2 regions of the Streptomyces sp. NPDC002867 genome follow, and region 2 is predicted to be linked to the other one. Evidence: riboswitches for the same ligand, from Rfam matches in the RefSeq annotation. Region 2 holds a riboswitch; the other holds the start of a gene.

Region 1 (14,224 bases), on a different contig from region 2:
TGAGTGTTCGCTTTCCTCACCCAGCGTGTGCGCACCTCGCTAGCCTGGGAAGAGACAGCGGCCCAACAACGCGACCTGCTGATCCAGGAGTTGCACCATGCCCGGACCCAAGGATCTCGACCCGTCCACCTCACCCCGGGCACTGCTCGGCGCGGAACTGCGCCACGCCCGCATGAAGGCGGGCCTCACCCAGGACGAGTTGGGCCGTCCGCTGTTCGTGAGCGGCTCCTACATCGGCCAGATGGAGGCGGGCACACGCCGCATCCTGCGCGAGCACGCGGTCCAACTGGACGAGGTGTTGGGTACGGAGGACTTCTTCACGCGCAACTGCGAGGTGTCCAACAAGTCGCAGTATCCGGACCACTTCGCGGAGGCGGCGGAGGCGGAGGCGATGGCGGAGACGATCCGCGTCTACGAGCCGCTGCTCATCCCGGGGCTGTTGCAGACGGAGGCCTACGCGCGGGCGGTGTTCCGGGCGTATCACCCGACGGCGACGGAGGAGGCGATCAACGATCTGGTGGAGGCGAGACTGGACCGCGCGCGTCTGCTCGCCGATCCGACAAAGCCGTTGTTGTGGACGGTGCTGGACGAGGCGGTGTTACGCCGGAAGGTCGTGGGGACGAAGGAGGCGCTGCGACATGTGGCGGACCTGGCCCGGCGCCACCGGATCATCGTGCAGGTGATGACGTTCGACGCGGGCGCGCACGCCTCCCTGGAAGGGCCGATCAAGCTGATGACCTTCCCCGACGCACCGCCACTCGCCTATCTCCAGGGCCTGGGATCAGGACAGTTGGAGGACGATCCGGCAACGGTCACCCGTCACGCCCTGACCTACGATCTCCTCAGGGCCAGCGCGCTGTCGCCGGAAACATCCTTGGCCCTGATCGAGTCAGTGGCGGAGGATGACGCGCATGGAGATCAGCAGCCCTGAGTACGACGTGACGGCGGCCGTCTGGCGCAAGTCCAGCTACAGCGGCGGCAGCGGCGGCGAGTGCCTCGAAGTCGCCGACGCCCACCCCGGCATCGTCCCCGTCCGCGACTCCAAGAACCCCGACGGCCCGCGCCTGGTCTTCCCGGCCGCCGCCTGGTCGATGTTCGTCGCCGGCCTGAAGCGCACGTAACCGTCCCGGATCTCGGGCGTCGAGAGCCGAGCGCCTTTTCTGCGGAAGGGAAGGAAGGGCCTCAACCCACCCTCCCACCCTGCCGGTTGGCATGCACGTGGACTTTCCGCGACCGACTTGCCACGGAGCGTCATCACGCTCTAGCGTTCCGATAAACGAACAACCCCCGACAGGTGCGGGAACACCTGCGGGGGTCTGACCATCGAGATCGAAACGAGCGATCCCATGGATGACATCCAGCTTAGTGCTGCCCAGCACCCCCTCGCCAACCCCGGCTACGGCAAACGGACGGTTTCCGACCAACTTCCACGTACCGCCGACGACTTCACGCACCTCCCGCCCCGCGAGGGGGCGATCGCCGCGTACATCGACAGGCTGCCGGACAACAGCGACATCTCCGTGAAGACGCTGGCCAAGTACACCCCGTACGGCCAGACGGAAGTCGGGAAGGCGCTCAACCACCTGATCGCGGCGGGCCATCTGCGCCGCGGCCTGGAGTCGGTCACGGTGGCCTCGGGCAGCACACAGTGGGTCACCCGCACGTGGTGGTCCCGTACCGCGCGGGACGACGCATGGTGGACGGCGTACGCGAAGGGCGACGTCCCGCCCGAGGAGGCCGACAGACGTCGGCCCACCCGCTCACGCGCATACATCCTGCTGGCCGCACTGGGCCGGACGAACCCGGTGATGTCACTGTCCCACGCCGACTGCACGGCGCTCGCGCCGCTGGTGGACGAGTGGTTCGCGCGGGAGGTCACCGAGCGGCAGGTGGTGCACGCGCTCACGGACGGCCTCCCGGTCCCGGTCCACCACCCGGCTGCGCTGGCCCGCCGCCGCCTGATCGACAAGCTCCCACCCGCACCGCCAGCGAAGCCCCGCCCGGTCCGCATCCTCGAATGCGCCGAGTGCGGACATCCGGCCGGCGCGGGAGACCTGCGGTCCGGCAAGTGCGCCCGCTGCCGAGGTGCCCGCACGGCCCCGCCCCCGACGCTCCCACCGGCCCGCGTCCACGCCCTGGCGACCCTGGCCCGCGCGGCGGCGTCCCGCACCCCTGAGAGGTCACCTTCATGACATCGCAGCTCACTCACCCCATGAGCGGGGCACGATGGTGGGGAGGAGGCGAAGCCATGACCCACATCAGCGCCGACAGTCCCGAGATGTCCGTCGAGGACTTCGAGGAGCTCGCCCGTCATGCCCCCGAGACGGTGACGCTCGAACTCATCAACGGAAGGCTGAGGGTCAAGCCCGTGCCCAACGGTGACCACGGAGCAATCTTCATGTGGCTGCTGCGACAGTGCATGCAACACCGCCCGGACCTTGATCTCTACCCCGAGCGTGGGCTCGTGATCGAGGGCTACCGCAAGGGCCGCTGCCGCCCGGACGGCACGCTCGTTCCGTCCGGCCACTTCGCCGGCCACGGTGAGTGGTCGAGCACCGAGGGAGTGCTCATGACCGTCGAGGTCACCTCGCACGACTTCGACACCGAGCGCCGCGACCGGGTCGAGAAGCGCGACGGCTACGCACGGGCCGAGATCCCCGTGTACCTCCTGGTCGACCGCGATTCCCACACCGTCGTCGTCCACAGCGAGCCCAAGGAGGGCTTCTACCACCTCGTACGGACCTACGGATACGGCGAGACGGTTGAACTCCCCCACCCCGTCGACATCACCCTCGAAACCGAGAAGCTCAAGGACTACGCCGGCTGACCCGCGCAGGACACGTCCCTTCCCGGCCGCTCCCCCGCGACAGGGACCGGGTCACCGTCGCGTCCCCGCACGTTTCCACCGGGGGGGTTTGCCCCACCCCATAAAGGGAGGGCCCAGGGGAACGCCCGAGGGCGGCACCCCTGGGAGTGGGGTGCCGCCCTCGGTCCGTACAGCTTCTGAACTGCCGATCCGCGAAGGATCAGAAGTCCATGTCACCGCCCGGCATGCCGCCACCGGCAGGCGCGGAGGCCTTCTCCGGCTTGTCGGCGATGACGGCCTCGGTGGTGAGGAACAGCGCCGCGATGGAGGCCGCGTTCTGCAGAGCGGAACGGGTGACCTTCGCGGGGTCGATGATGCCCTCGGCGATCATGTCGACGTACTCGCCGGTCGCGGCGTTCAGACCGTGGCCGACGGGCAGGTTGCGCACCTTCTCCACGATGACGCCACCCTCGAGACCACCGTTGACGGCGATCTGCTTGAGCGGGGCCTCGAGCGCGAGCTTCACGGCGTTGGCGCCGGTCGCCTCGTCGCCCTGGAGCTCGAGCTTCTCGAAGACCGAGGAGGCCTGGATCAGCGCCACGCCACCACCGGCGACGATGCCCTCCTCGACGGCCGCCTTCGCGTTGCGAACGGCGTCCTCGATGCGGTGCTTGCGCTCCTTGAGCTCGACCTCGGTCGCGGCGCCGGCCTTGATGACGGCCACGCCGCCGGCCAGCTTCGCGAGGCGCTCCTGGAGCTTCTCGCGGTCGTAGTCCGAGTCGCTGTTCTCGATCTCGGCGCGGATCTGGTTGACGCGACCGGCAACCTGGTCGCTGTCACCGGCACCGTCGACGATCGTGGTCTCGTCCTTGGTGATGACGACCTTGCGGGCGCGGCCCAGCAGGTCCAGGCCGGCGTTCTCGAGCTTGAGGCCGACCTCCTCGGAGATGACCGTGCCGCCCGTGAGGATGGCGATGTCGTTCAGCATGGCCTTGCGGCGGTCGCCGAAGCCCGGGGCCTTGACGGCGACGGACTTGAAGGTGCCGCGGATCTTGTTCACGACGAGCGTGGACAGGGCCTCGCCCTCGACGTCCTCGGCGATGATCAGCAGCGGCTTGCCGGACTGCATGACCTTCTCCAGCAGCGGAAGGAGGTCCTTCACGTTGCCGACCTTGGAGTTGACGATCAGGATGTACGGGTCGTCGAGGGACGCCTCCATACGCTCCATGTCGGTGGCGAAGTACGCCGAGATGTAGCCCTTGTCGAAGCGCATACCCTCGGTGAGCTCCAGCTCCAGACCGAAGGTCTGGGACTCCTCGACGGTGATGACGCCTTCCTTGCCGACCTTGTCCATGGCCTCGGCGATGAGCTCACCGATCTGGGTGTCGGCGGCGGAGATGGAGGCCGTGGAAGCGATCTGCTCCTTGGTCTCGACATCCTTCGCCTGCTCGAGCAGGGCGCCGGAGACGGCCTCGACGGCCTTCTCGATGCCGCGCTTGAGGGCCATCGGGTTGGCGCCGGCGGCCACGTTGCGCAGACCCTCGCGGACGAGCGCCTGGGCGAGAACGGTCGCGGTGGTCGTACCGTCACCGGCGACGTCGTCCGTCTTCTTGGCGACTTCCTTGACCAGCTCGGCGCCGATCTTCTCGTACGGGTCCTCGAGCTCGATCTCCTTGGCGATGGACACACCATCGTTGGTGATCGTGGGGGCGCCCCACTTCTTCTCGAGGACGACGTTGCGACCCTTGGGGCCAAGGGTGACCTTGACGGCGTCGGCGAGCTGGTTCATCCCGCGCTCGAGACCGCGCCGTGCCTCCTCGTCGAACGCGATGATCTTGGCCATGTGAAGTGGTCCTCCCGGACTGGGGTGGATTGCTTCGGATCGCATCCGGCGCCCGCGACGGACGGCCTGCGCGCCGTGTGGTTCCTTGCCCCACCCGGCCTGCGGACCTCACCGACCCGATCCAAGTTCTGTCACTCTCACTGGGAGAGTGCTAACGCCAATGATTAGCACTCGCCCCCGGAGAGTGCAAGCGCCTCACGCTCACGGCGCACGACGGACGGCCTTCACGGCGCACGGCGGGCGGCTCCCACGGCGGCCGTCACGGCAGCCCTCACGGCGAGGGCCACGGCGGACCTCGCGACGAAGCACGAGGGGCCCGCATCCCGGTCTGTGGGATGCGGACCCCTCGCGCGTGAGTGCGTCGGTGGCCGAACGCGCCTGGATCAGTTGGATCAGACGGCGAGCTTGACCATGTCAGCCTGCGGACCCTTCTGGCCCTGCGAGATCTCGAACTCGACTCGCTGACCCTCTTCAAGGGTGCGGTATCCGTCCATCTGGATCGCACTGTAGTGGACGAAAACATCCGCACCACCGTCGACCGCGATGAAGCCGTACCCCTTCTCCGCGTTGAACCACTTGACGGTGCCCTGAGCCATGCCTAACTCCCCTATTACTGGCCCTTGCACAGGACCGCACTTCGCGGACCCGGGTCAGACCTCACCCCAGCAGGAGGGGTGTGCGCCGGAACGCGTCGACCGCGGCTGAATGTATCTGCCCAACTGCCCTCTGCAACAGGTCAATCGGACGAGAAATCTGGGCAGGACCGATCGGCCGATCCATGCGAATTCATTGAATTCCAGGGCAAGTCGGGCCCGGCAAAGTGCCACTTTCGACGCATTTCGATCGCTTACTTTGGCGCATTCTTGTGGAGCGGGAACGCATTGCCGAGCGGCCGGCGGAGGGGGCTTCCCAGACTCTACCGCGCTCAACCATGCAGAATTGCCCCCTCCGCTTCTCTCGCGGACGGGGCAATTCTGATAACGCGGTGTGACGCGGAGGAGATCAGCCGCCGGCGACGGCGGGGATGATCGAGACGCCCGCACCGTCCGGCGTCGCCGTCTCCAGGCCCTGCTCGAAGCGGACGTCGTCGTCGTTCACGTACACGTTGACGAAGCGGCGCAGCTTGCCCTGGTCGTCCAGGACGCGGGCCGCGATGCCCGTGTGGTTCTTCTCCAGGTCCGCGATGACCTCGGCCAGGGTCGCGCCCTCGGCGGGAACCTCGGCCTGCCCGCCCGTGTACGTGCGGAGGATGGTGGGGATACGGACGTTGACGCTCATGCGAGGCCAGCCTCTCGGAAAGAGTCCAGGTTGGGTCGGATGACAGCGGTCATACCCGTCGTGGGCGCCACCGCGTCGAGGGTCTTCAGGCCGTCACCCGTGTTGACGACGACCGTGGTGAGGGACGGGTCGATGGCACCGGCCTCGATCAGCTTCTTCGCCACACCGAGGGTCGTGCCGCCTGCGGTCTCCGTGAAGATGCCCTCCGTGCGGGCCAGCAGCTTGATCGCGTCCACGATCTGCTCGTCGGTGACGTCCTCGACCGCGCCGCCGGTGCGGCGGCAGATGTCCAGGACGTACGGGCCGTCGGCCGGGTTGCCGATCGCCAGGGACTTGGCGATGGTGTCGGGCTTCTGCGGCTTGACCACGTCGTGGCCCGCCTTGAAGGCGACGGACACCGGGGAGCAGCCCTCGGCCTGGGCGCCGAAGATCTTGTAGGGCTTGTCCTCGACCAGACCCAGCTTGATCAGCTCTTGCAGCCCCTTGTCGATCTTGGTGAGCTGGGAGCCGGAGGCGATCGGGATGACGATCTGGTCGGGCAGCCGCCAGCCGAGCTGCTCGCAGATCTCGTACGCGAGCGTCTTGGAGCCCTCGGCGTAGTACGGGCGGAGGTTGACGTTCACGAAGCCCCAGCCCTCGCCGGCCGGGTCCCCGATGAGCTCGGAGCAGAAGCGGTTGACGTCGTCGTAGTTGCCCTCGATGCCGACCAGTTCACCGCCGTAGACCGCGGCCATGATGACCTTGCCCTGCTCCAGGTCGTGCGGGATGAACACGCAGGAGCGGAAGCCGGCACGGGCCGCCGCGGCGCCGACTGCGCCCGCGAGGTTGCCGGTGGAGGAGCAGGAGAGGGTGGTGAAGCCGAAGGCGCGGGCGGCCTCCAGGGCCTGGGCGACGACGCGGTCCTTGAAGGAGTGCGTCGGGTTGCCGGAGTCGTCCTTGACGAACAGCTTGCCGGCCTCGACGCCCAGCTCACGGGCGAGGTTGTCGGCCTTGACGAGCTTGGTCCAGCCGGGGTTCAGGTTGGGCTTGTCCGCGACGTCGGCAGGGACGGGCAGCAGCGGGGCGTAGCGCCAGATGTTCTCGGGGCCGGACTCGATCTGCTCGCGCAGGGCTTCGGGGTCGCCGCTCGGCACGTCGTACGCGACTTCGAGCGGCCCGAAACAGACCTCGCACGCGAAGATCGGACCGAGGTCGAACCGCTCGCCGCACTCGCGACAGGAGAGCCCGGAGGCGGGGCCCAGGTCGACGGATCCGGTGGAACCAGCGGATTCGTTGGTGGTGGCAACAGTCTGCACAGCCATGGAGGCGAGGCCCTTTCTCCTCATCTTCCCCGCGGCGCATCTCGCCGCGAGACGGAATTGGCACCTTCCCTAGCCGTGAGCCTCGCGCGATGTGCGCAGAGATCGGCTGGAGGGTTGCCGGGGCTTCAACGGGCCGTATCCCTCTGCCCCTCTGGATGAGCGGTATTCGATTGTCGGCGCGGTGACCCCGACATGCGGCGGCCATGCGCGTTGTTCAAGACTGTAACCGAACCCCTGGACGCTTGAGATGGTCGTCCGATCCGCGAGATGGAGATCACGTGCTGGATGAGGTGGAGCGCTGGCTCGCCCGACGATCCTGGTCGGTGGCCGACCGCCCTCTCGGCCGGCTGCTGGCCGCCAAGAAGAACACCACGGTCAGCGTGGTGCTGCCGGCCCTGAACGAGGAGGAGACGGTCGGGGAGATCGTCTCCACGATACGCGACGCGCTGATGTCGGGCCCCGTTCCGCTGGTCGACGAACTGGTGGTGATCGACTCGGCGTCGAGCGACCGCACGGCCGAGGTGGCCGCCGCGGCGGGCGCGCGGGTGGTCCACCGGGACGCCGTCCTGCCGCGCATACCGGCGGTGCCGGGCAAGGGCGATGTGCTCTGGCGGTCACTGATGGTGACCACTGGTGACATCGTGTGCTTCGTCGACGCGGACCTGCGCGCGTTCTCCCCGGACTTCGTCGTCGGGATCGTCGGGCCGCTGCTGACCGACCCCGAAGTGCAGTTCGTCAAGGCGATGTACGACCGCCCGCTCGGTGCCGCCCCCGCTCAGGGTGGCCGGGTGACGGAGCTGGTGGCGCGGCCGCTGCTGAACCTGCACTGGCCGCAACTGGCCGGTTTCGTCCAGCCGCTGGGTGGCGAGTACGCGGCCCGGCGCTCCCTGCTGGAGCAACTGCCGTTCCCGGTCGGTTACGGAGTGGAGCTGGGCCTGCTGGTGGACGCCCTCAACCTGGTGGGACTCGACGCGCTCGCACAGGTCGACGTGGGCACGCGCAGGCACCGCCACCAGGACGGGCAGGCTCTTGGCCGGATGGCGGCGACGATCTACCGCACGGCGCAACTGAGGCTGGCCCGCGGCCATTTGGTGCGGCCGGAGCTCACCCAGTTCGTGCGCGGCGAGCACGGATTCGTGCCGCGGAACCACCCGGTGGACACCGAGGAGCGGCCGCCTATGCGCGAGATCGGTGAGTACGCGGCGCGTCGCGCGGCATAAGCCGATACCTCCATCCATTTTGTCTAACTTTCCCCTGTATGAACCTCATGGACCTCACCGACTTCATGGACGTCATGCGCGGGATCCAGGGCACGGCGCCGGCCCTGGCCGCCGAGGGGCCGCGGCACACCGGTGAGCCGGCCCGCACCGGTTCCACCGCCGAGCAGCTGTGGCTGCTCGGCGGGGTCGCACTCAGCCTGACCGCGGCGGGCGCGGTCGCCGTCGCGGCCGCCCGTGGCCGGAAACGTGACACTGACCCACGGCGCGGCCGCACGCACGTTTGAGGCCATACGGGACGGGCTAGGTTCGCCACATGGTCACCGACGCTGCTCAGATCCTCGTCGCCTCCAACCGCGGCCCGGTCTCCTACTCACCGGACGGCAAGGGCGGGCTCGACGCCCGCCGCGGCGGAGGCGGCCTCGTCTCCGGCCTCTCCGCGATCGGCTCCGACGCGCAGTCGCTGTGGGTGTGCGCCGCCCTCGGCGACGGCGACCGCGAGGCCGTGCGGCGCGGGGTGAGCGAGCCGGGCGTCAGGATGCTCGACATCGATCCGGCCATCCACTCCGACGCATACAACGGCATCGCGAACTCGGTGCTGTGGTTCGTGCACCACATGCTCTACCAGACTCCGCTGGAGCCGGTCTTCGACCGGGAGTTCCGTCGGCAGTGGGACGCCTACCGGGCCTACAACAGTGCCTTCGCCGAGGCGCTGGCCGCCGAAGCGGCACAGGGCGCGGCGGTGCTCGTGCAGGACTACCACCTCGCGCTGGTGCCGGGGATGCTGCGCCAGATGCGCCCCGACCTGCGGATCGGCCACTTCACGCACACGCCGTGGGCGCCCCCGGACTACTTCGGGCTGCTGCCGGACGACGTCGCCGAGGAGCTGCTGCGGGGGATGCTGGGCGCGGACCGGCTGGGCTTCCTGACGCAGCGGTGGGCGGACGCGTTCGCCGCGTGCTGCGAGCGGGTCACCGGCGGCACCGGCACGACGGAGATCGGGGTCCACGGGCTCGGCGCCGACGCGGACTTCCTGCGCGAGCGGGCGCACCGGCCGGACGTGGCGGAACAGATGGCGCAGCTGCGCGAGCAGGTGGGCGAGGGCCGCAGGACGATCGTGCGCGTCGACCGGACCGAGCTGTCCAAGAACATCGTGCGTGGTCTGCTGGCGTACCAGGAGCTGCTGGAGACCCGCCCCGAGTGGCGCGAGCGGGTCGTCCACATCGCACTCGCCTACCCGTCGCGGCAGGACCTCGCGGTCTACCGGGACTACACGGCCGAGGTCTCCCGGATCGCCGCCGAGATCAACGAGCGGTACGGCACCGCGGGCTGGACCCCGGTCGTCGTCCACGTCAAGGACGACTTCGCCCGCTCGCTCGCCGCGTACCGGCTGGCCGACGTCGCCCTCGTCAACCCCATCCGGGACGGCATGAACCTGGTCGCCAAGGAGGTCCCGGTCGTCTCGGACGCGGGGTGCGCGCTGGTGCTGTCCCGCGAGGCGGGGGCGTACTGGGACCTGGGCGAGGACGCGATCACGGTCAACCCGTACGACGTGACCGGCACGGCGGAGGCGCTGCACGCGGCGCTGACGATGCCGGACGCCGAACGGGCGGAGCGCACCAAGCGCCTGTCGGCGGCGGCGACGTCGCTGCCGCCGCGGCGCTGGTTCCTGGACCAACTGGAGGCCCTGCGGGCATGACGCCCGGGGGCTCCGGAGGAGCCCGTCCGGGGGTCCCTCCCACGGCCGCCAGGCCGTAGGGGGAGATTGAGGACACCGCGCGAAGCGCGGTACGGGGTCTGGGGCGAAGCCCCAGTTCGGGAAGGGGCGGGGTGGGGAAAACGCAGCCCGCAGGGCTAGACCCGTTCCGCCAGCGCCGCCAGCAGCGACGCCACCGCCCCCGGCCCCGGCACCACCAGATCCGCGCGGGACGCCAGCTCCGGGACCTCGGTGCCACTGCACACCAGCAGTCCCGGCACCCCGTCCGACCGCAGCTTCTCGACCGCGCCGTACGCGGGCAGGTCGCCCAGGTCGTCCCCGGCGTAGAGCACGGCCGTGGCGCCCACCTCCCGCACGTACTCCGCGAGCGCGACGCCCTTGTCCATGCCCGGCGGGCGCAGTTCCAGGACCATGCGGCCCGGCTCCAGGATCAGGCCGTGGCGGGAGGCGAGCGCGGCGAGCGGTTCGCGCAGGGCCTCGTAGGCGCCCTGCGGATCCTCCGCGCGGCGCGTGTGCACGGCGACGGCCCGGCCCTTCTCCTCGATCCACGTGCCGTGCCAGGCACCGTGGCCGTCGAGGAAGCCGGGCAGCTCCGCACGCGCGGCGGCGACACCGGGGTGCGGCGCGGGCGCGTTCACGGTCCCGGTGAGGGCGTCCCAGCGCTCGGCGCCGTAGTGCCCGAGGACCACCAGGTGGTCGAGACCCTCGACGCCCGCGAAACCTCCGTAGCGCACGGCGACCCCGGCGGGCCGGCCCGTGATCACCGCGACGGACGCGATCTTCGGGGCGAGGGCGGCCAGCGCCGGTACGGCGGCGGGGTGGGCGCGCGCCTGCTCGGGGTCGGGCACGATCTCGGCGAGCGTGCCGTCGAAATCGAGGGCCACGACGGCCCCGGCGGGCCGGTCGAGCAGTGCCGCGAGCCCGTCGCGGCCTGCGGGGGTGGACGGCGTCGGCAGAGTGTGTGCGTACGGGGAGCTGCCCATGCACCCGACCTTATCGGCGACTTCTCCTGGCGTCCCTCACACGGCGAAGCCGGTTGACGGTGACAGGGTCGTGGGCGAGGGCGCGCGGGTCGTCGAGGAGGGCGTTGAGGAGCTGGTAGTAGCGCACCGGGGACATCCCCAGCTGCTCCCTGATCGCCCGCTCCTTGGCCCCGGGCCCGGCCCAGGACCGTCGCTCCACCCCTAGGACGGCGCGCTCACGCTCGGTCAGCGTGGGCTCGTCGGTCATACGAACCAACCTATCGCCGCGAGGAGGCGCACGGGGACACCCTCGGGGACATCGGTGCCCGCTCGCCCCGCCCGGGCGCGGCTACTCCGCGGCTTCCGCCGCATCGGCCTCGCGGGCGATGCGGCCGAGGACGCTCGCGGGGCTTCCGCCCGGCTCGACCGCCTTGCCGATGTTCTTCTTGACGCTCTCGCTGACCGCGGCCCACGACGTCTTGCCGACGGGCGGGAGAACGGAACCGGGCAGCTCCTGCAGGAACGCCTTCAGGTCCTTGTGCGCCGGGTCCAGCTCCATCGCCTCGGAGGCGGAGACGGTCACCGGGAGCAGGTCGTTCTGGTCGGCGAAGTCCAGGACGTTCTTGTCGGTGAAGACGAAGTCGAGGAACGTGCCGATCTCCTTGCGGTGCCCGTTCTCCTTGAAGCCCATGATCCAGTCGGCGACGCCCATCGACGCCTTGGCCTCGCCGTGCCGGCCCGGCAGGGCGACCTTGCCGACCTCGATGCCCTTCTTCTCGGCGGCCTGCATGAGGGAGGGGTGGCCGTTGAGCATGCCGACCTCGCCGCGCGTGAACGCCGCGAAGGCGTCCTTGCGGTTGAGCTTCCCGGGGGCGACCGGACCGGTCAGGCCCTCCTCGACGAGGTGGTCCTTCAGCCACTGGAAGGTGTCGACGTTGCGCTGCGAGTCGATCGTGTACTTGTCGACCGGGTCCGTGTAGCCGTCGCCGCCGCTGAGCAGCCACATCATCGTCTCGGCCTGGGCCTCCTCGGGCCCGAGCGGCAGGGCGAAGGGGTAGGTGGCGCCGGTGCCGGCCTTCAGCTTCCGGGCGGCCTCCTCCAGGTCGGCCCAGGTCTTCGGCTCGTCCTCGACGCCGGCCTCGGCGAACAGCTTCTTGTTGTAGAAGAGCAGCCGGGTCGAGGCGACGAAGGGCAGTCCGTACTGGGTGCGCTTCTGCTCGCCCGCCTCGGTGAGCGGGCCGAGAAAGTTGGACTGCACGGGGATGGAGAGCAGCTGGTCCGCGGACCAGAGCTTGTCGGCGGCCGCGTAGTCGGCGTAGGAGCCGATCTGCGCGATGTCGGGGGCCTCTCCGGCCTCGACCATCTCGGCGACCTTGCGGTCGACGTCGTTCCAGGACTCGATCTGGACCTCGACCTCGATGCCGGGGTTCTCGGCCTCGAACGCGGCCGTGAGGTCGGCCCAGTAGGTCTTGCTGCTCTCGCCGCCGGCGACGTCGTAGTCGGCGGCCACCAGCTTGAGGGTGACGTGGTCGGATTCGTTGCCGCAGCCGCTCAGCGCGACCGTCGTGCCGAGTGCGGCGACTGCCGCGGTCAGACCTCTGAAGGGCCGCTTCACGGCACTCCCCCACCCTCTGCTGTCAGTTGTCGATTTGCCCCGGTCGGTCCCCCGTGACGTCCTGCGAGACGAGCATCGATTCTTCCATGTCCGTTCATGAGGTCTACACCATTGCCGGTATCGCTTTCACAACGCCCCGCCAGGGCGCACCCCATCACGGCTCGCGCTTTTGTATGGCGCGACAACAATCCCCCCTACTGGACTAGACCTGTTCCCGGTCCACGCGCCACACTGTCTTCGTGAGACACGTCATCGCCCTCGATGTGGGCGGCACCGGAATGAAGGCCGCCCTGGTCGGGGCGGACGGGACACTGCTGCACGAGGCGCGGCGCGCCACGGGGCGGGACCGGGGAGCCGACGCCGTCGTCGCGTCCATCCTCGACTTCGCGGCGGACCTCCGCGCCCACGGCCAGGCGCACCTCGGCCGCCCGGCCGAGGCCGCCGGACTCGCCGTGCCCGGCATCGTCGACGCCGAACGCGGCATCGCCGTCTACGCCGCCAACCTCGGCTGGCGCGGCGTCCCCCTCCGTGACCTGCTCGCCGAGCGGCTCGGCGGCGTGCCCGTCGCCCTCGGCCACGACGTCCGCACCGGCGGCCTCGCCGAGGGCCGGATCGGAGCGGGCCGCGGCGCCGACCGGTTCCTCTTCGTCCCTCTCGGCACCGGCATCGCCGGCGCCATCGGCATCGACGGGACCATCGAGGCCGGCGCGCACGGCTGCGCGGGCGAGATCGGCCACGTCGTCGTACGGCCCGGCGGCCCCGAGTGCGGCTGCGGCCGGCGCGGCTGCCTGGAGACCCTCGCCTCCGCCTCCGCCGTCACCCGTGCCTGGGCCGCTGCCTCTGGCGACCCGGGCGCCGACGCCGCCGACTGCGCCAAGGCCGTCGAGTCCGGCGACCCGGCGGCCCTGCGGGTCTGGCAGGACGCCGTGGACGCGCTCGCCGACGGGCTCGTCACCGCGCTCACCCTGCTGGACCCCCGCACGCTGATCATCGGTGGCGGCCTCGCCGAGGCCGGGGAAACCTTGTTCACACCGCTGCGGGCGGCCGTCGAGGAACGCGTCACGTTCCAGCAGCTGCCCGACATCGTCCCGGCGGCCCTCGGGGACACCGCCGGGTGCCTGGGCGCAGGACTGCTCGCCTGGGATCTACTCACGGAGGTAACCGCCTGATGGCCGCCAGCACCGGAAGCACCACGAGCACCGTTCTCGCCGGAGCCCGTGTGGTGCTGCCGACCGGGACCGTGGAGAACGGCCGGATCGCCGTCGAGGGCACGAGGATCGCCGCGTCCGCACCCGGCGACGCCCCCGCGCTCGACCTGTCCGGGCACTGGATCGTCCCCGGCTTCGTGGACCTCCACAACCACGGCGGCGGCGGAGCCTCCTTCACCTCCGGCACCGCCGACGAGGTGCTCCGGGGCGTGCAGACGCACCGCCACCACGGCACGACCACCCTGGTCGCCTCCACCGTCACCGGCGACATGGACTT
Region 2 (14,224 bases):
GCTGACCGGTGTGCTGGTCCTGCTCGCCTTCCCGGTCCTGGCGGCCGCGCTGTTCGCCCTGGAGGCGGACCGCAAGTTCGGATCGCACATCTTCGACGCCTCCAACGGCGGCGCCCTGCTGTGGCAGCACCTCTTCTGGTTCTTCGGCCACCCCGAGGTGTACATCATCGCCCTGCCGTTCTTCGGCATCGTCTCGGAGATCATCCCGGTCTTCTCCCGCAAGCCGATGTTCGGTTACATCGGTCTGGTGGGCGCGACCATCGCGATCGCCGGTCTGTCCGTGACGGTGTGGGCGCACCACATGTACGTCACAGGCGGCGTGCTGTTGCCGTTCTTCTCCTTCATGACGTTCCTCATCGCGGTCCCGACCGGTGTGAAGTTCTTCAACTGGATCGGCACGATGTGGAAGGGCTCGCTGTCCTTCGAGACACCGATGCTCTGGACGATCGGCTTCCTGGTCACCTTCACCTTCGGTGGTCTGACCGGCGTCATCCTGGCCTCGCCGCCGATGGACTTCCACGTCTCCGACTCGTACTTCGTCGTCGCGCACTTCCACTACGTCGTCTTCGGCACCGTGGTCTTCGCGATGTTCGCCGGATTCCACTTCTGGTGGCCGAAGTTCACGGGCAAGATGCTGGACGAGCGGCTCGGCAAGATCACGTTCTGGACGCTGTTCATCGGCTTCCACGGCACGTTCCTGGTGCAGCACTGGCTCGGTGCCGAGGGCATGCCGCGTCGTTACGCGGACTACCTCGCCGCCGACGGCTTCACCGCGCTGAACACGATCTCCACGATCAGCTCGTTCCTGCTGGGCCTGTCGATCCTGCCCTTCATGTACAACGTCTGGAAGACGGCGAAGTACGGCAAGCAGATCGAGGTCGACGACCCCTGGGGCTACGGCCGTTCGCTGGAGTGGGCCACGTCCTGCCCGCCGCCGCGGCACAACTTCCTCACGCTGCCGCGCATCCGCAGCGAATCTCCCGCGTTCGACCTGCACCACCCGGAGATCGCGGCTCTCGACCAGCTTGAGCACGGCGGCATCCCGGCCGGCGTGACGGCCGGTGGCAAGGAGGAGAGCAAGTGAAGATCCAGGGCAAGATGTTCCTCTGGCTGAGCGTCTTCATCCTGGCCATGGCCGTCCTGTACGGCGTGTGGTCGAAGGAGCCTGCCGGAACCACCGCGCTCTTCCTGGCCTTCGGCCTGAGCGTCATGATCGGCTACTACCTGGCCTTCACGGCCAGGCGGGTGGACGCCATGGCCCAGGACAACAAGGAAGCCGATGTGGCCGACGAGGCCGGCGAGGTGGGCTTCTTCTCCCCGCACAGCTGGCAGCCGCTCTCACTGGCGATCGGCGGTGCGCTCGCCTTCCTCGGCGTCGCCATCGGCTGGTGGCTCCTGTACTTCTCCCTGCCGCTGATCCTGATCGGCATCTTCGGCTGGGTCTTCGAGTACTACCGCGGTGAGAGCCAGAACCAGTAACGCCGCGTCAAGCGCGACACGTCGGGCCCGGATCCCCTTCACTCCAAAGGAGGCGGATCCGGGCCCCTCGTTTGGAGTCATCCAGCGCGCCGCTGGTGACAAGCGTTCATAGCGTGTGCTCATGAACCACACGCCGCACTTCCGCACCGTTCTCAGCTGCACTCTGGTGGTCGTGACCCTCGGGGTGGTCGCGACAGCGTGCGGCGAGCCCGACGGCCATCCCCTCGCCGCACAGCCCTACGACGCGGCGCGGCAGGTCAGCTTCAACGCCGACGCCGGGGACCACAAGGTGGACCCCGACAAGCCCCTCGAGGTCACCACCAAGAGCCGCTCCGGCCGGATCACCGACGTCACCGTCACCGACGACGCCAGGCGCTACCTCGCCGGAGAACTCTCCGCCGACGGCCTGCGCTGGCGCTCCACCGCACCCCTCGCCGCAGGCGCCCGCTACACGATGCGGGTGGCCACGGAGGACGAGGACGGCGCGCCCGGCCTGCGCGTGCTCACCTTCGAGACGAAGCCCGCCAAACGCTTCCTGACCGCCGAGTTCGGCCCGAAGTCGGGCACGTACGGCGTGGGCCAGCCGGTCACCGCCAAGCTCAGCACGGCCGTCAAGGGCAACGAGGCGAGGCGGGTCGTCGAACGCGCCCTGAAGGTCAGCTCCAAGCCCGCAGTGGAGGGCTCCTGGTACTGGGTGGACGACAAGACGCTCCACTACCGCCCGAAGGATTACTGGCCCACAGGAACGGTCGTCAACGCGACCAGCAACCTCGCGGGGGTGAAGGTCGAGAACAAGATCTACGGCGGCCGCTCCGAGCCGCTGAGGCTCACCATCGGCGACCGCATCGAGGCCATAACCGACGCCGCGTCGCACTCCATGGTGGTCAAGCGCAACGGAGAAGTGATCAACACCATTCCGGTGACCACCGGCAAGCCCGGCTTCGCCACGCGCAACGGCATCAAGGTCGTGCTCGGTAAGGAGTCGTTCGTCCGGATGCGCAGCACCACCATCGGCATCGCCGAGGGCAGCTCGGAGGCGTACGACCTGCCCGTCTACTGGGCGACCCGCGTCACCTGGAGCGGTGAATACGTCCACGCGGCGCCCTGGTCCGTCGGATCACAGGGCTTCGCCAACGTCAGCCACGGCTGCACCGGGATGTCCACCGCCAACGCCGCCTGGTTCTTCAATACGGTCCGGGAGGGCGACATCGTCGAGGTCGTCAACAGCTACGGCGACATAATGGACACCTTCGGGAACGGCTTCGGCGACTGGAACCTGCCCTGGGACAAGTGGCGCGAGGGCAGCGCACTGACCGGCGGCACGCCCCAGGAGACCGGCAGCGCCGCCGTAGCCGCCCGCCTCAGGCCGGCTGTCTAGCAGGTGGGCCGGTTTCCCCCTGGCTTCGCCGGGGGACCCCCACGGCGCTCGGGCGGCGTCGACGGCCCGCTCAGGCGGCGTGGTGGGAGAGCCGGCGGCGCAGCAGCGACGCCAGCGCCTCGGCGAACTCCACCGGCTCCACCGGGAGCGTCACCGCCGCCTCCGCGCGGCTCCAGGTCGCCAGCCAGGCGTCCTGCGGGCGGCCGATGAGCAGCAGCACGGGCGGGCAGTCGAAGATCTCGTCCTTGATCTGCCGGCACACGCCCATGCCGCCCGCGGGAACGGTCTCGCCGTCCAGCACGCACACGTCGATGCCGCCCTCGTCGAGCGCCTTGAGCACGGCGGGCAGGGTCGCGCACTCCACGAACCGCACCGGCGGCACGTCGGCGGCCGGCCTGCGACCCGTTGCCAACCTGACCTGCTCGCGGGTATTGGCATCGTCGCTGTAGACCAGGACCGTGGCGCTCGACTGCATGGTTCCTCCGCCTCGTACGAACAGAGCTTGTGGCGCGGATGCTACTCCTCCCGACTGGCTGTCAACACCGGTTCGGACATGGCTTCGATGGGCCGTTCGGGCTGGACAAGTGCCACTGACACACCGAACGGCACCCCCCGGAGTGAGGGCGGGATAAGCGACCGACATAATGTCGGCGTGGCGACAGCAACGACAGTAGAAACCGGGCACGCGCACCCGTCGGTCAATCGGCCGAACCTCACCAGCGTCGGAACCATCATCTGGCTGAGTTCCGAGCTGATGTTCTTCGCGGCCCTCTTCGCGATGTACTTCACCCTGCGATCGGTGACGGGTGCCGAGTTCTGGGCAGAGAAAGCCGATGCGCTGAACTTCCCGTTCTCGGCGACGAACACCACGATCCTGGTGCTCTCCTCCCTCACGTGCCAGCTCGGCGTCTTCGCCGCCGAGCGCGGCGACGTGAAGAAGCTCCGCACCTGGTTCGTGATCACCTTCGTGATGGGTGCGATCTTCATCGGCGGTCAGGTCTTCGAGTACACGGAGCTGGTCATGCACGAGGGGCTCTCCCTCTCGTCCGACCCGTACGGCTCCGTGTTCTACCTGACCACCGGCTTCCACGGCCTCCACGTGACGGGCGGTCTCATCGCCTTCCTGCTGGTTCTCGGCAGGACGTACGCGGCCAGGAGATTCACCCACGAGCAGGCAACCGCCGCCATCGTCGTGTCCTACTACTGGCACTTCGTCGATGTCGTCTGGATCGGCCTCTTCGCCACGATCTACATGATCAAGTAATCGGCGCGGGCGGCACGCACCGAGCGGAAGCCGCCTGAAGCAGACATAGTCCAGAAGCATCGACGCAGAAGATCCTGACACCGGGGTAATCCGTGAAAAAGCTCTCCGCACGACGACGCCATCCGCTGGCGGCGGTCGTCGTCCTACTCCTCGCGCTGGCGGCCACTGGGGGGCTGTACGCCGCGTTCGCACCCGCGGACAAGGCGCAGGCCGATGAAACCGCCCAGTCCCTCGCCATCAAGGAGGGCCAGAAGCTCTACACCGTCGGCTGCGCCAGCTGCCACGGAACCGGCGGTCAGGGCACCTCCGACGGCCCGTCCCTGGTCGGCGTCGGTTCCGCCGCTGTCGACTTCCAGGTCGGCACCGGACGCATGCCCGCCCAGCAGCCCGGCGCGCAGGTGCCGAAGAAGAAGGTCATCTACACCCAGAAGGAGATCGACCAGCTCGCTGCGTACGTCGCCTCCCTGGGTGCCGGCCCGATCACGCCGACCGAGAAGGACTACAGCCCCGAGGGCGCGGACATCGCCAAGGGTGGCGATCTGTTCCGCACCAACTGTGCGCAGTGCCACAACTTCACCGGTGAGGGCGGCGCCCTGACCGACGGCAAGTACGCCCCGAGCCTCGAAGGCGTCAGCGCGAAGCATCTCTACGAAGCCATGCAGACCGGCCCGCAGAACATGCCGTCCTTCCCCGACACCACGATGCCCCAGCAGCAGAAGCGGGACATCATCGCGTACGTCAACTCCGTGAACGGTGACGAGACCCCGACCCCCGGCGGCTTCGCCCTCGGTGGCCTCGGCCCCGTGAGCGAGGGTCTGTTCGGCTGGATCTTCGGTCTGGGTTCGCTGATCGCCGTTGCCGTCTGGGTTGCGGCCCACACCGCTAAGGCCAAGAAGTCATGAGTAGCCAAGAGAATTCAGAAGAGAACCTGCCGGCAGGGCAGGGCACCGCGCACGACGCGGCTCACGGTGGCGGCACGGCCGTCGCACAGCGTGACGAGGACCCGTTCGCCGATCCCGGACTGCCGGCCCACAAGCCGCGCGTCCAGGACATCGACGAGCGTGCGGCCAAGCGCTCCGAGCGCACCGTCGCCTTCCTGTTCACGCTGTCGATGCTTTCCACGATCGGCTTCATCGCCTCGTTCGTGATCTTCGACGTCAAGAAGATCGTCTACATCTGGCCGCTCGGTCACATCAGCGCGCTGAACTTCGCGCTGGGCGTGACCCTGGGTCTCGCGCTCTTCTGCATCGGCGCCGGCGCCGTGCACTGGGCGCGCACCCTGATGTCCGACGTCGAGGTCGCCGACGACCGGCACGCGATCGAGGCCGCGCCCGAGGTCAAGGCCAAGGTCATGTCGGACTTCGCCGACGGTGCGCGTGAGTCCGCGATCGGCCGCCGCAAGCTGATCCGCAACACCATGTTCGGCGCGCTGGCCATGGTGCCGCTCTCCGGTGTGGTGCTGCTGCGCGAGCTCGGCCCGCTGCCCGAGGACAAGCTCCGCCACACGCTGTGGGCCAAGGGCAAGACCCTCATCAACATGAACACGAACGAGCCGCTCCGTCCCGAGGACGTCGCGGTCGGGTCGCTGACCTTCGCCATGCCCGAGGGCCTGGAGGAGAGCGACCACGAGTTCAACACCGAGATCGCCAAGGCCGCCCTGATGCTCGTCCGCATCCAGCCGGAGGACATCAAGGACAAGCGCGAGCTCGAGTGGTCGCACGACGGCATCGTCGCCTACTCGAAGATCTGCACCCACGTCGGCTGCCCGGTCAGCCTGTACGAGCAGCAGACGCACCACGTCCTCTGCCCGTGCCACCAGTCCACCTTCGACCTCTCCGACGGCGCCCGCGTCATCTTCGGCCCGGCCGGTCACCCCCTTCCGCAGCTGCGGATCGGTGTGAACGCCGAGGGCAACCTCGAGGCGCTCGGCGACTTCGAAGAGCCTGTCGGTCCTGCCTTCTGGGAGCGCGGATGAGTACACAGACGGATACGCAGAAGAAGGCGCCCGCCGGCGAGCGGGTGGCCGACTGGGCGGACGGCCGGCTCGGGATCTACTCCCTGGCCAAGGCCAACATGCGGAAGATCTTCCCGGACCACTGGTCCTTCATGCTGGGCGAGATCGCGCTCTACAGCTTCATCATCATCATCCTCACGGGTGTGTACCTGACGCTGTTCTTCCACCCGAGCATGAACGAGATCGAGTACCACGGCTCGTACGTGCCGATGCAGGGCATCCGCATGACCGAGGCGTACGCCTCGACCCTGGACATCAGCTTCGACGTCCGCGGTGGTCTGCTCATCCGGCAGATCCACCACTGGGCCGCGCTGATCTTCCTCGCCGCCATGTTCGTGCACATGATGCGCGTGTTCTTCACCGGCGCGTTCCGCAAGCCGCGTGAGATCAACTGGCTGTTCGGCTTCCTGCTGTTCGTCCTCGGCATGTTCACCGGTTTCACCGGTTACTCGCTGCCCGACGACCTGCTCTCCGGCACCGGTGTCCGCTTCACGCAGGGCGCGATCCTGTCCACGCCGATCGTCGGCACGTACATCTCGATGTTCCTGTTCGGCGGCGAGTTCCCCGGCCACGACATGGTGGCCCGGTTCTACTCGATCCACATCCTGCTGCTGCCGGGCATCATGCTCGGCCTCGTGGTGGCGCACCTGATCCTGGTCTTCTACCACAAGCACACGCAGTTCGCGGGCCCCGGCCGCACGAACAAGAACGTCGTCGGCATGCCCCTGCTGCCGGTGTACATGGCCAAGGCCGGAGGCTTCTTCTTCCTGGTCTTCGGTGTCATCGCGATCATCGCCGGCCTGTTCACCATCAACCCGGTGTGGGCGCTCGGCCCGTACCGCCCGGACCAGGTGTCCACCGGCGCGCAGCCCGACTGGTACATGGGCTTCGCCGAGGGTCTGATCCGTGTGATGCCGGGCTGGGAGATCAACCTGGGGGGTTACACGCTCGTCCTGGGCGTGTTCATCCCGCTGGTCCTCTTCGGTCTGGTCCTCGGGGCGATCGCCGTCTACCCGTTCATCGAGTCCTGGATCACCGGCGACAAGCGCGAGCACCACATCCTGGACCGCCCGCGCAACGCGCCGACCCGTACCGCCCTGGGCGTCGCCTGGGTCACCGGCTACGTGATCATGCTGCTCGGCGGTGGAAACGACATCTTCGCCACGCACTTCCACCTGTCGATCAACTCGATCACCTGGTTCGTCCGGATCACCTACTTCGTCGGACCGGTTCTCGCCTTCATCATCACGAAGCGGATCTGCCTGGGTCTGCAGCGGCGTGACAAGGAGAAGGTGCTGCACGGACGCGAGTCCGGCATCATCAAGCGCCTGCCGCACGGTGAGTTCGTCGAGATCCACGAGCCGCTGTCGCAGGCCGACCGGTACAAGCTGACCGCGCACGAGCAGTACCAGCCCGCCGAGATCGGCCCGACGGTCGACGAGAACGGTGTGCGCCGCAAGATCGGCCGTATGGAGAAGCTGCGCGTCAAGCTCAGCAAGGGCTACTTCGGCGGCGACAACCAGGTCGCCAAGCCCACGGTCGACGAGTACAAGGAGATCACCAGCGGCCACGGCCACCACTGATCACCTGACCTGTTGGTCGCCACAGCGCGGGCCCCGTCCAGCGAATGGACGGGGCCCTTCGCTGTGCCCCGGCGCTGGATAGGGTGGGACCCATCCTTATCGGCTTGTGGACCCAGGAGTGGACCATGAACGTTGTGACCCCGGTTGGCGGCGACAGCGTGGCGGCCCCCTCCTGGCCGAGCGTGCTGAACGCCCTCCTCGACAACCGCGACCAGAGCGCCGACGCCACCGCGTGGGCCATGGACCGCATCCTCAGCGGCGAGGCCACCGACGCGCAGATCGCCGGCTTCGCGGTGGCCCTGCGGGCCAAGGGCGAGACCGTCGAGGAGATCTCGGGCCTCGTACGGACCATGTACGAGCACGCCAACCTCATCGAGGTCCCCGGCCCCAGCGTCGACATCGTCGGCACCGGCGGCGACGGCGCGAAGACGGTCAACATCTCCACCATGTCCGCGATCGTCGTCGCCGGTACGGGCGCGAAAGTGGTCAAGCACGGCAACCGGGCCGCCTCGTCGGCGAGCGGCGCCTCGGACGTCCTGGAGAAGCTCGGCGTCAATCTGGAGCTGTCCCCGCAGCGCGTGGCCGAGGTCGCCGAGGAAGCCGGGATCACCTTCTGCTTCGCGGTGAAGTTCCACCCGGCACTGCGCCATGTCGCCATGGCCCGCAAGGAACTCGGCATCCGCACCGTCTTCAACTTCCTGGGCCCGCTCACCAACCCGGCCAAGGTCAGGGCACAGGCCACCGGTGTCGCCGACGCCCGGATGGCACCCATCGTCGCCGGCGTCCTCGCCGAGCGCGGCTCCTCCGCGCTGGTGTTCCGCGGCGACGACGGGCTGGACGAGCTCACCACGACCGCGACGTCCCGCGTATGGAGGGTCCGGGACGGCGAGGTGACCGAGGAGGCGTTCGACCCGCGGGACCTCGGTATCGACCTGGTGCCCGTGGAGGCCCTGCGCGGCGCCGACGCCTCGTACAACGCCGACGTGGCGCGCCGCCTGCTCGGCGGCGAGACCGGCCCGGTGCGGGACGCCGTCCTGCTCAACTCGGCGGCAGCGCTGGCGGCGCTGGAGCCGACCGACGGCACGCTGAACGAACAGCTGGCGGCCGGTATCGCGCGGGCGGCGCAGTCGATCGACTCGGGCGCGGCGCGGGCGGCGCTGGAGCGCTGGGTGGCGGCGAGCAACGCGTGACGTCCGGCGGAACGACGCACCACGGGTGAGTCCGGCAAGGGCGCGGTCCACTATGCGGACCGTGCCCTTGCGCCATCCGAGACGTATGGCAGGATGCTCTCCAAGGTCATGAGTGACAGCGATTACGGCCCCGGCCCGCTGTCCGGCAACCCTCCGTCCGTGGCGGGGTGCCCCGGGTGAAGACCAGGCCGCAGGCAGCGAGGTCTGTGGCAAGCGCGGACCCCTTCCAGCCCTGGGGTCCTGGTCCTCGAGGAGCTGTCTCGTGAGCAAGCGAATGCGATAGGGCGTTCCGCCCCTTCTTCACCACACCTCCGTGCGGGATGTCCGTGCGTCGAGGTCTTTCCCCGTACGCCGTTGCACAGCTGCGCTGTTGCGCCGTCGCGGGGCCTGTCGAAGCCAACTCGCCTTTTCCTGCCGGGAGATACCGTCATGTCCGCACGCCCTGTCGCCGCCACCGCCACCGCGTCCACCGCTGCCGCCTCCGCCGACTGCGACCCCTGCTGCTCCGCGCCGCTGCCCGTCCTCGGCCGGGATGTCACCGTCCCGCTCGTGACCGGTGGCGAGGTCACGTACGCCGCCCTGGACTACGCGGCGAGCGCCCCGGCGCTCCAGCGCGTGTGGGACGACGTCGCCGCGTACGCCCCCTACTACGGCAGCGTGCACCGGGGCGCCGGATACCTCTCGCAGCTGTCCACCGACCTGTTCGAGAACAGCCGGGCCACCGTCCACTCCTTCCTCGACTGCCGGGACGGCGACCAGGTCGTCTTCACGCGCTCCACCACGGACTCGCTCAACCTGCTCGCCGCCGTGCTCCCCGCCCACTGCCAGGTCTTCGTCTTCGAGACCGAGCACCACGCGTCGCTGCTGCCATGGAGTGATGCCCGCGTGACGTACCTGAACGCGCCGCGCACCCCGGAAGAGGCGGTACGGACGCTGGAGCACGCGCTCGCCGAGCGCGACCCTTACGGTCCGGCGCTGGTGTGCGTGACCGGTGCGTCGAACGTGACCGGTGAGCTGTGGCCCGTGAAGGAACTCGCCGCCGCTGCTCATGCGCACGGTGCGCGCATCGTGCTGGACGCCGCCCAGCTCGCGCCCCACCACCCCGTGTCCGTACGGGAGTTGGACGTCGACTGGGTCGCCTTCTCGGGACACAAGCTGTACGCGCCGTTCGGTTCCGGCGTGCTCGCCGGCCGCGCCGACTGGCTCCAGCACGCGGAGCCGTACCTGGCGGGCGGCGGCGCGTCGCGGAAGGTGGCGCGGCGCGCGGACGGCGGCGTGGACGTCGAGTGGCACACGACGGCCGCGCGCCACGAGGCCGGTTCGCCGAACGTGATCGGCGTCTACTCGATCGCGTCCGCCTGCAAGGCGCTCACGGAGGCCGGGTTCGACACGCTGGTCGAGCGCGAGCAGCACCTGATCGCGAAGGTCCGCGAGGGGCTGGCGGAGGTGCCGCAGGTCCGCGTCCTGTCGCTCTTCGGCGACGATGCGCCGCGCGTCGGCGTCATCTCGTTCGTGGTCGACGGCTGGAACAGCTCGCACTTCGCGGCGGCGCTGTCGGCGGAGTACGGGATCGGCGTCCGGGACGGCCTGTTCTGCGCCCACCCGCTGGTGCGCACGCTGCTCGGCAGCGACCCGCAGGAGGCCGGCGAGTGCGGTGCGCCGGAGGCGGAGCCGGGGGAGCGGTCGCTGAACGCGATCCGCGTGAGCTTCGGCGCGGGCACGCCGGACGAGCATGTGGAGCGCTTCGTGGGGGCGGTGCGGGAGCTGGTGCGCGAGGGCGCGAAGTGGACGTACCGCACGGAGGACGGCCGCTGCGTCCCTGCGGTCTGAGTCCGGGGCGTCGCGCCCCCGGGGCGGCGCACCCCGGTGCGCTGCCCTCCCTCATAGCCCTTCGGGCATGGGAGGTACCCCAAGCGCTACGCGTCGAGGCCGATCGCGAACGCAGCCTCCAGGTCGTGCTGCGAGTACGTGCGGAACGCCACGTGCGTGTCCGTCGCCTCGACGCCCGGGATCTTGCTGATGCGGCCCGGAATCACGTCCGCCAGGTCGTCGTGCTTCGCCACGCGCACCATGGCGATCAGGTCGTACGTGCCGGTCACGGAGAAGACCTCGCTGACGCTGTCCAGCGCCGCGATCGACTCGGCGATCTCGGGGATGCGGTCCACACTGGTCTTGATGAGCACGATCGCGGTGATCACGGTTGGCTTTCTCCCTCGGTGGCCGCTGCAGATGTCCTCACTCTAGTCCCACCCCGGAATCGGCCCCACGCGTAGAGGAAGCCCGCCGAGAACCCCGCGAGGTGCGCCAGGTACGCGACCCCCGGGCCGCTGCCCGCCTTCTGGGCCGCCAGCCACTGCAGGACGAACCAGAAGATCAGCACCGCCCACGCCGGGAAGCGCAGCGGCAGGAAGAAGAGGAACGGGTACAGGCTCGTCACCCGCGCCTTCGGGAAGAGGAACAGGAACGCGCCCAGCACTCCCGAGATCGCCCCGGACGCGCCCACCAGCGTCTGCGCGGATTCCGCGTTGGCCACCGCGTACGCGAGCAGGGCCACGTAGCCGGCGCCCAGGTAGAAGAGGGCGAACTCCGCACGACCCATGCGTTCTTCGGCCATCGTGCCGAAGACGTAGAGGAAGAGCATGTTCCCCAGCAGGTGCAGCCAGCTGCCGTGGATGAACAGGGCGGTGAAGGGCGTCAGGAGCGCGCGGGGCGATCCGGTCAGGAGGTCCGCCGGGATCACGCCCCAGCGTTCGAAGTACGCCTCCTGCGCCGCGAGCAGGGCGTCGCCGAGCCCGTGGGAGGGGTCGAGGCCGGAGACCGGGCTGACGACGAAGATCGCGCAGCACAGTGCGATCAGGCCGTAGGTGACGACCGGCCCCTTCGCCGCCTCCCGGACCATGTCCCGTGCCCTGCCCCACCTACTGATCATGGACAGAGCATGGCGTAGCGGGACCGAAGGGTACAGAGTGCCTCGCCGTGCCACGGGCACCCTCCCTCGAGCTCCGCTCCGCGTGAGCATCGGGTGCCCCCATGCCCGTAGGGTTACAGGCAGTACATCCGCAGTTCGAGGGCGCACTGCGGCACAGGACCCGCACGACGGAAGAGGACGGCACGATGACGACGGTTCCCTGGCCTACCGCCGAGACCAGGTGGCGCTGCACACTCTGCGGCAACCTCACACGCTTCGATGTGACGCGCTCGTCCAAGGTCGTCGAGTACGTCCATCTGGACCTTGCCGGCGAGCCGACTGTGGAGGAGCGCGAGGTGGTCAGTGAGACCATCGAGTCGGTCCGCTGCCGCTGGTGCAACGCGGTGGACCAGATCGAGCTGGTGGACAGGCCGGGCGCCGCTTCCTGAGGGAGAGCGGCCCGCAAGGGTGGTAGGGGTGACGGATCGTGGAGCAGCCCGCGAGTGGCGCGGAGCCGGCCGGTGCGGCCGGTGACGCCGCCGAGGCGCTCGACCGCCCGCTGCCCGAAGGGGTGCGGCGCCGCGTCGTCGCGCTCGTCTCGGACGCGTTCGGCGGCCTGACCGTCGCCGAGCTGCCGTCGCAGCTGAGGCAGTACGCCCGGTTCACCCCCACTCGCCGGGGCAAGTTCGCCGGCAACGCGATGGCCGCCGCGCTGGAGAGCGACACGCTCTTCAGGCAGCGGATCGCCGAGCGGCTGGCCAAGGCGGAGCCCGAGCTCGCCCGGGCCCTGGAGTCCGGAGCCCCGCCCGCCGCCGCCGATCCGGTCGACGTGGCCGCCGCCGCGTACGTGCTGCGCCCCGCCGGATGGGTGAAACTCGTCGCCGCGGCCGGCGAGGAGGCCCAGCGCGCGGACGCCGAACGCGCCGACGAGGCCGGCCGGCGTGAGCTGGAGCGGCTGCGCGAGGAACTGGCGGCGGCGCGCGGCCAGATCAGGGCCGAGACCGAGCGGCTGCGCGCCGAGCTCGACGGCGCCCGCAAGGAGAACGACTCCCTGGGGCGCAAGCTGCGCAGCGCGCAGGCCGATGTGAAGCGCGGCGAGGCCGCCCTGCGCCGCACGGTCGCCGAGATCGACGCGATCAGGGCGCAGGCCGCGGCCCAGGTGTCGGCGGCGGAGAGCGAGAGCCGCCGGCTCAAGGCCCGCCTGGCCGAGGCCGAGGCGGCGGTGGAGGCCGGGCGGCGGGCCGCCCGCGAGGGGCGTTCCATCGAGGACATGCGGCTGCGGCTGCTGCTCGACACCGTGCTGGACGCGGCCCAGGGGCTGCGCCGCGAGCTGGCGCTGCCGCCCGCCGGGGTGCATCCCGCCGACACGGTCGACGCCGTCGAGCCGGGGCGAATGTCGCCCAAGGACATCGCGGCCCGTGCCCTCTCGGAGACCGACCCCGCGCTGCTGGACCAGTTGCTGGCCCTGCCCCAGGCGCACGTCGTCGTCGACGGCTACAACGTCACCAAGACCGGCTATCCGACGATGCCGCTGGAGAAGCAGCGGCTGCGGCTGCTCGGCGGGCTGTCGGTGCTCGCCGCGCAGACCGGCGCCGAGGTCACGTGTGTGTTCGACGGCGCCGAACTGGCCGCGCCGGTGCTGCTGGCGCCGCCGCGCGGGGTGCGGGTGCTGTTCTCCAAGCCGGGGGTCACCGCGGACGAGCTGATCCGTCAGCTGGTGCGCGCGGAGCCGCCGGGCCGGCCGGTGGTGGTCGTGTCGACCGACCGCGAGGTCGCCGACGGCGTGGCCAAGGCGGGTGCCCGCCCGGTCCCGTCCGCCTTGTTGCTGAAGCGGCTTTCGCGGCTGTCGTAACTACCGTCGCAAATGACCGAATTGCATCGGTACTGCTGGGACGGTGTGTCAAGTGGCCATTACTACGCGTGTGATGTGAGTAAAGAATGCGCGCGGCGGCCGAGTTTTTCCGATGAGGATTTGAACTGATCACAAGAAGGTCACTAGGGTCGGGCCTCGAACCTTCGCGCGGTTGATCGTCCACCCGGGACGACAGCGAAGGAACCGCCGAGTTCGCATAGTTCGCCCCTTTTCCCCCAGGGATCCGATGTGCGAACGCCGGGGATTAAACCCCCCACAGCCCGGTAGGCGGCTGAGGAAGAAGGAGCTCGCCTCCGTGGCGTCCCACCGTCGTCCCAAGCAGCCGAGCCGCACCCGTGTGACCGTGTTCACCGCGACCGCCGCTGCCGCTGTCGCGCTGACCGCCCAGACCGCCCAGGCCGAACCGAAGCCGAGCAAGAGCGAGGTCAAGGCGAAGGTCGACAAGCTCTACGAAGAGGCGGAGCACGCCACCGAGCAGTACAACGGGGCCAAGGAGAAGCAGGACAAGCTCGACGACCAGATCGACGCGCTGCAG

Evidence for each region. Region 2 has a riboswitch for S-adenosylmethionine ahead of ACWD0A_RS14300 (aminotransferase class V-fold PLP-dependent enzyme). Riboswitches for the same ligand answer to the same signal wherever they lie in the genome.
Region 1: linked by a shared signal. The riboswitch ahead of thrC (threonine synthase) and the one ahead of ACWD0A_RS14300 (aminotransferase class V-fold PLP-dependent enzyme) in region 2 are both predicted to bind S-adenosylmethionine.

The regions. Positions count from the first base shown of each region.
Region 1 is NZ_JBSFUR010000007.1:73,174-87,397, reverse strand. Features, by position in the region: gene ACWD0A_RS09145 (helix-turn-helix domain-containing protein) at 98-931, shown strand; gene ACWD0A_RS09140 (DUF397 domain-containing protein) at 912-1,121, shown strand; gene ACWD0A_RS09135 (hypothetical protein) at 1,347-2,192, shown strand; gene ACWD0A_RS09130 (Uma2 family endonuclease) at 2,249-2,827, shown strand; gene groL (chaperonin GroEL) at 3,027-4,649, opposite strand; gene ACWD0A_RS09120 (cold-shock protein) at 5,042-5,245, opposite strand; gene ACWD0A_RS09115 (MoaD/ThiS family protein) at 5,652-5,927, opposite strand; gene thrC (threonine synthase) at 5,924-7,228, opposite strand; SAM riboswitch class I at 7,246-7,390, opposite strand; gene ACWD0A_RS09105 (glucosyl-3-phosphoglycerate synthase) at 7,507-8,448, shown strand; gene ACWD0A_RS09100 (hypothetical protein) at 8,487-8,732, shown strand; gene ACWD0A_RS09095 (alpha,alpha-trehalose-phosphate synthase (UDP-forming)) at 8,762-10,144, shown strand; gene otsB (trehalose-phosphatase) at 10,300-11,145, opposite strand; gene ACWD0A_RS09085 (DUF3263 domain-containing protein) at 11,156-11,392, opposite strand; gene ACWD0A_RS09080 (extracellular solute-binding protein) at 11,474-12,739, opposite strand; gene ACWD0A_RS09075 (ROK family protein) at 12,979-13,908, shown strand; gene nagA (N-acetylglucosamine-6-phosphate deacetylase) at 13,908-14,224, shown strand, end outside.
Region 2 is NZ_JBSFUR010000012.1:21-14,244, forward strand. Features, by position in the region: partial or broken gene ACWD0A_RS14255 (cytochrome c oxidase subunit I) at 1-1,084, shown strand, start outside; gene ACWD0A_RS14260 (cytochrome c oxidase subunit 4) at 1,081-1,479, shown strand; gene ACWD0A_RS14265 (Ig-like domain-containing protein) at 1,601-2,857, shown strand; gene ACWD0A_RS14270 (DNA-binding transcriptional response regulator) at 2,928-3,332, opposite strand; gene ctaE (aa3-type cytochrome oxidase subunit III) at 3,510-4,121, shown strand; gene qcrC (cytochrome bc1 complex diheme cytochrome c subunit) at 4,214-5,023, shown strand; gene qcrA (cytochrome bc1 complex Rieske iron-sulfur subunit) at 5,020-6,096, shown strand; gene qcrB (cytochrome bc1 complex cytochrome b subunit) at 6,093-7,718, shown strand; gene trpD (anthranilate phosphoribosyltransferase) at 7,844-8,908, shown strand; SAM riboswitch class IV at 9,013-9,130, shown strand; gene ACWD0A_RS14300 (aminotransferase class V-fold PLP-dependent enzyme) at 9,338-10,738, shown strand; gene ACWD0A_RS14305 (Lrp/AsnC family transcriptional regulator) at 10,825-11,106, opposite strand; gene ACWD0A_RS14310 (rhomboid family intramembrane serine protease) at 11,103-11,837, opposite strand; gene ACWD0A_RS14315 (hypothetical protein) at 12,023-12,265, shown strand; gene ACWD0A_RS14320 (NYN domain-containing protein) at 12,304-13,668, shown strand; gene ACWD0A_RS14325 (NlpC/P60 family protein) at 13,985-14,224, shown strand, end outside.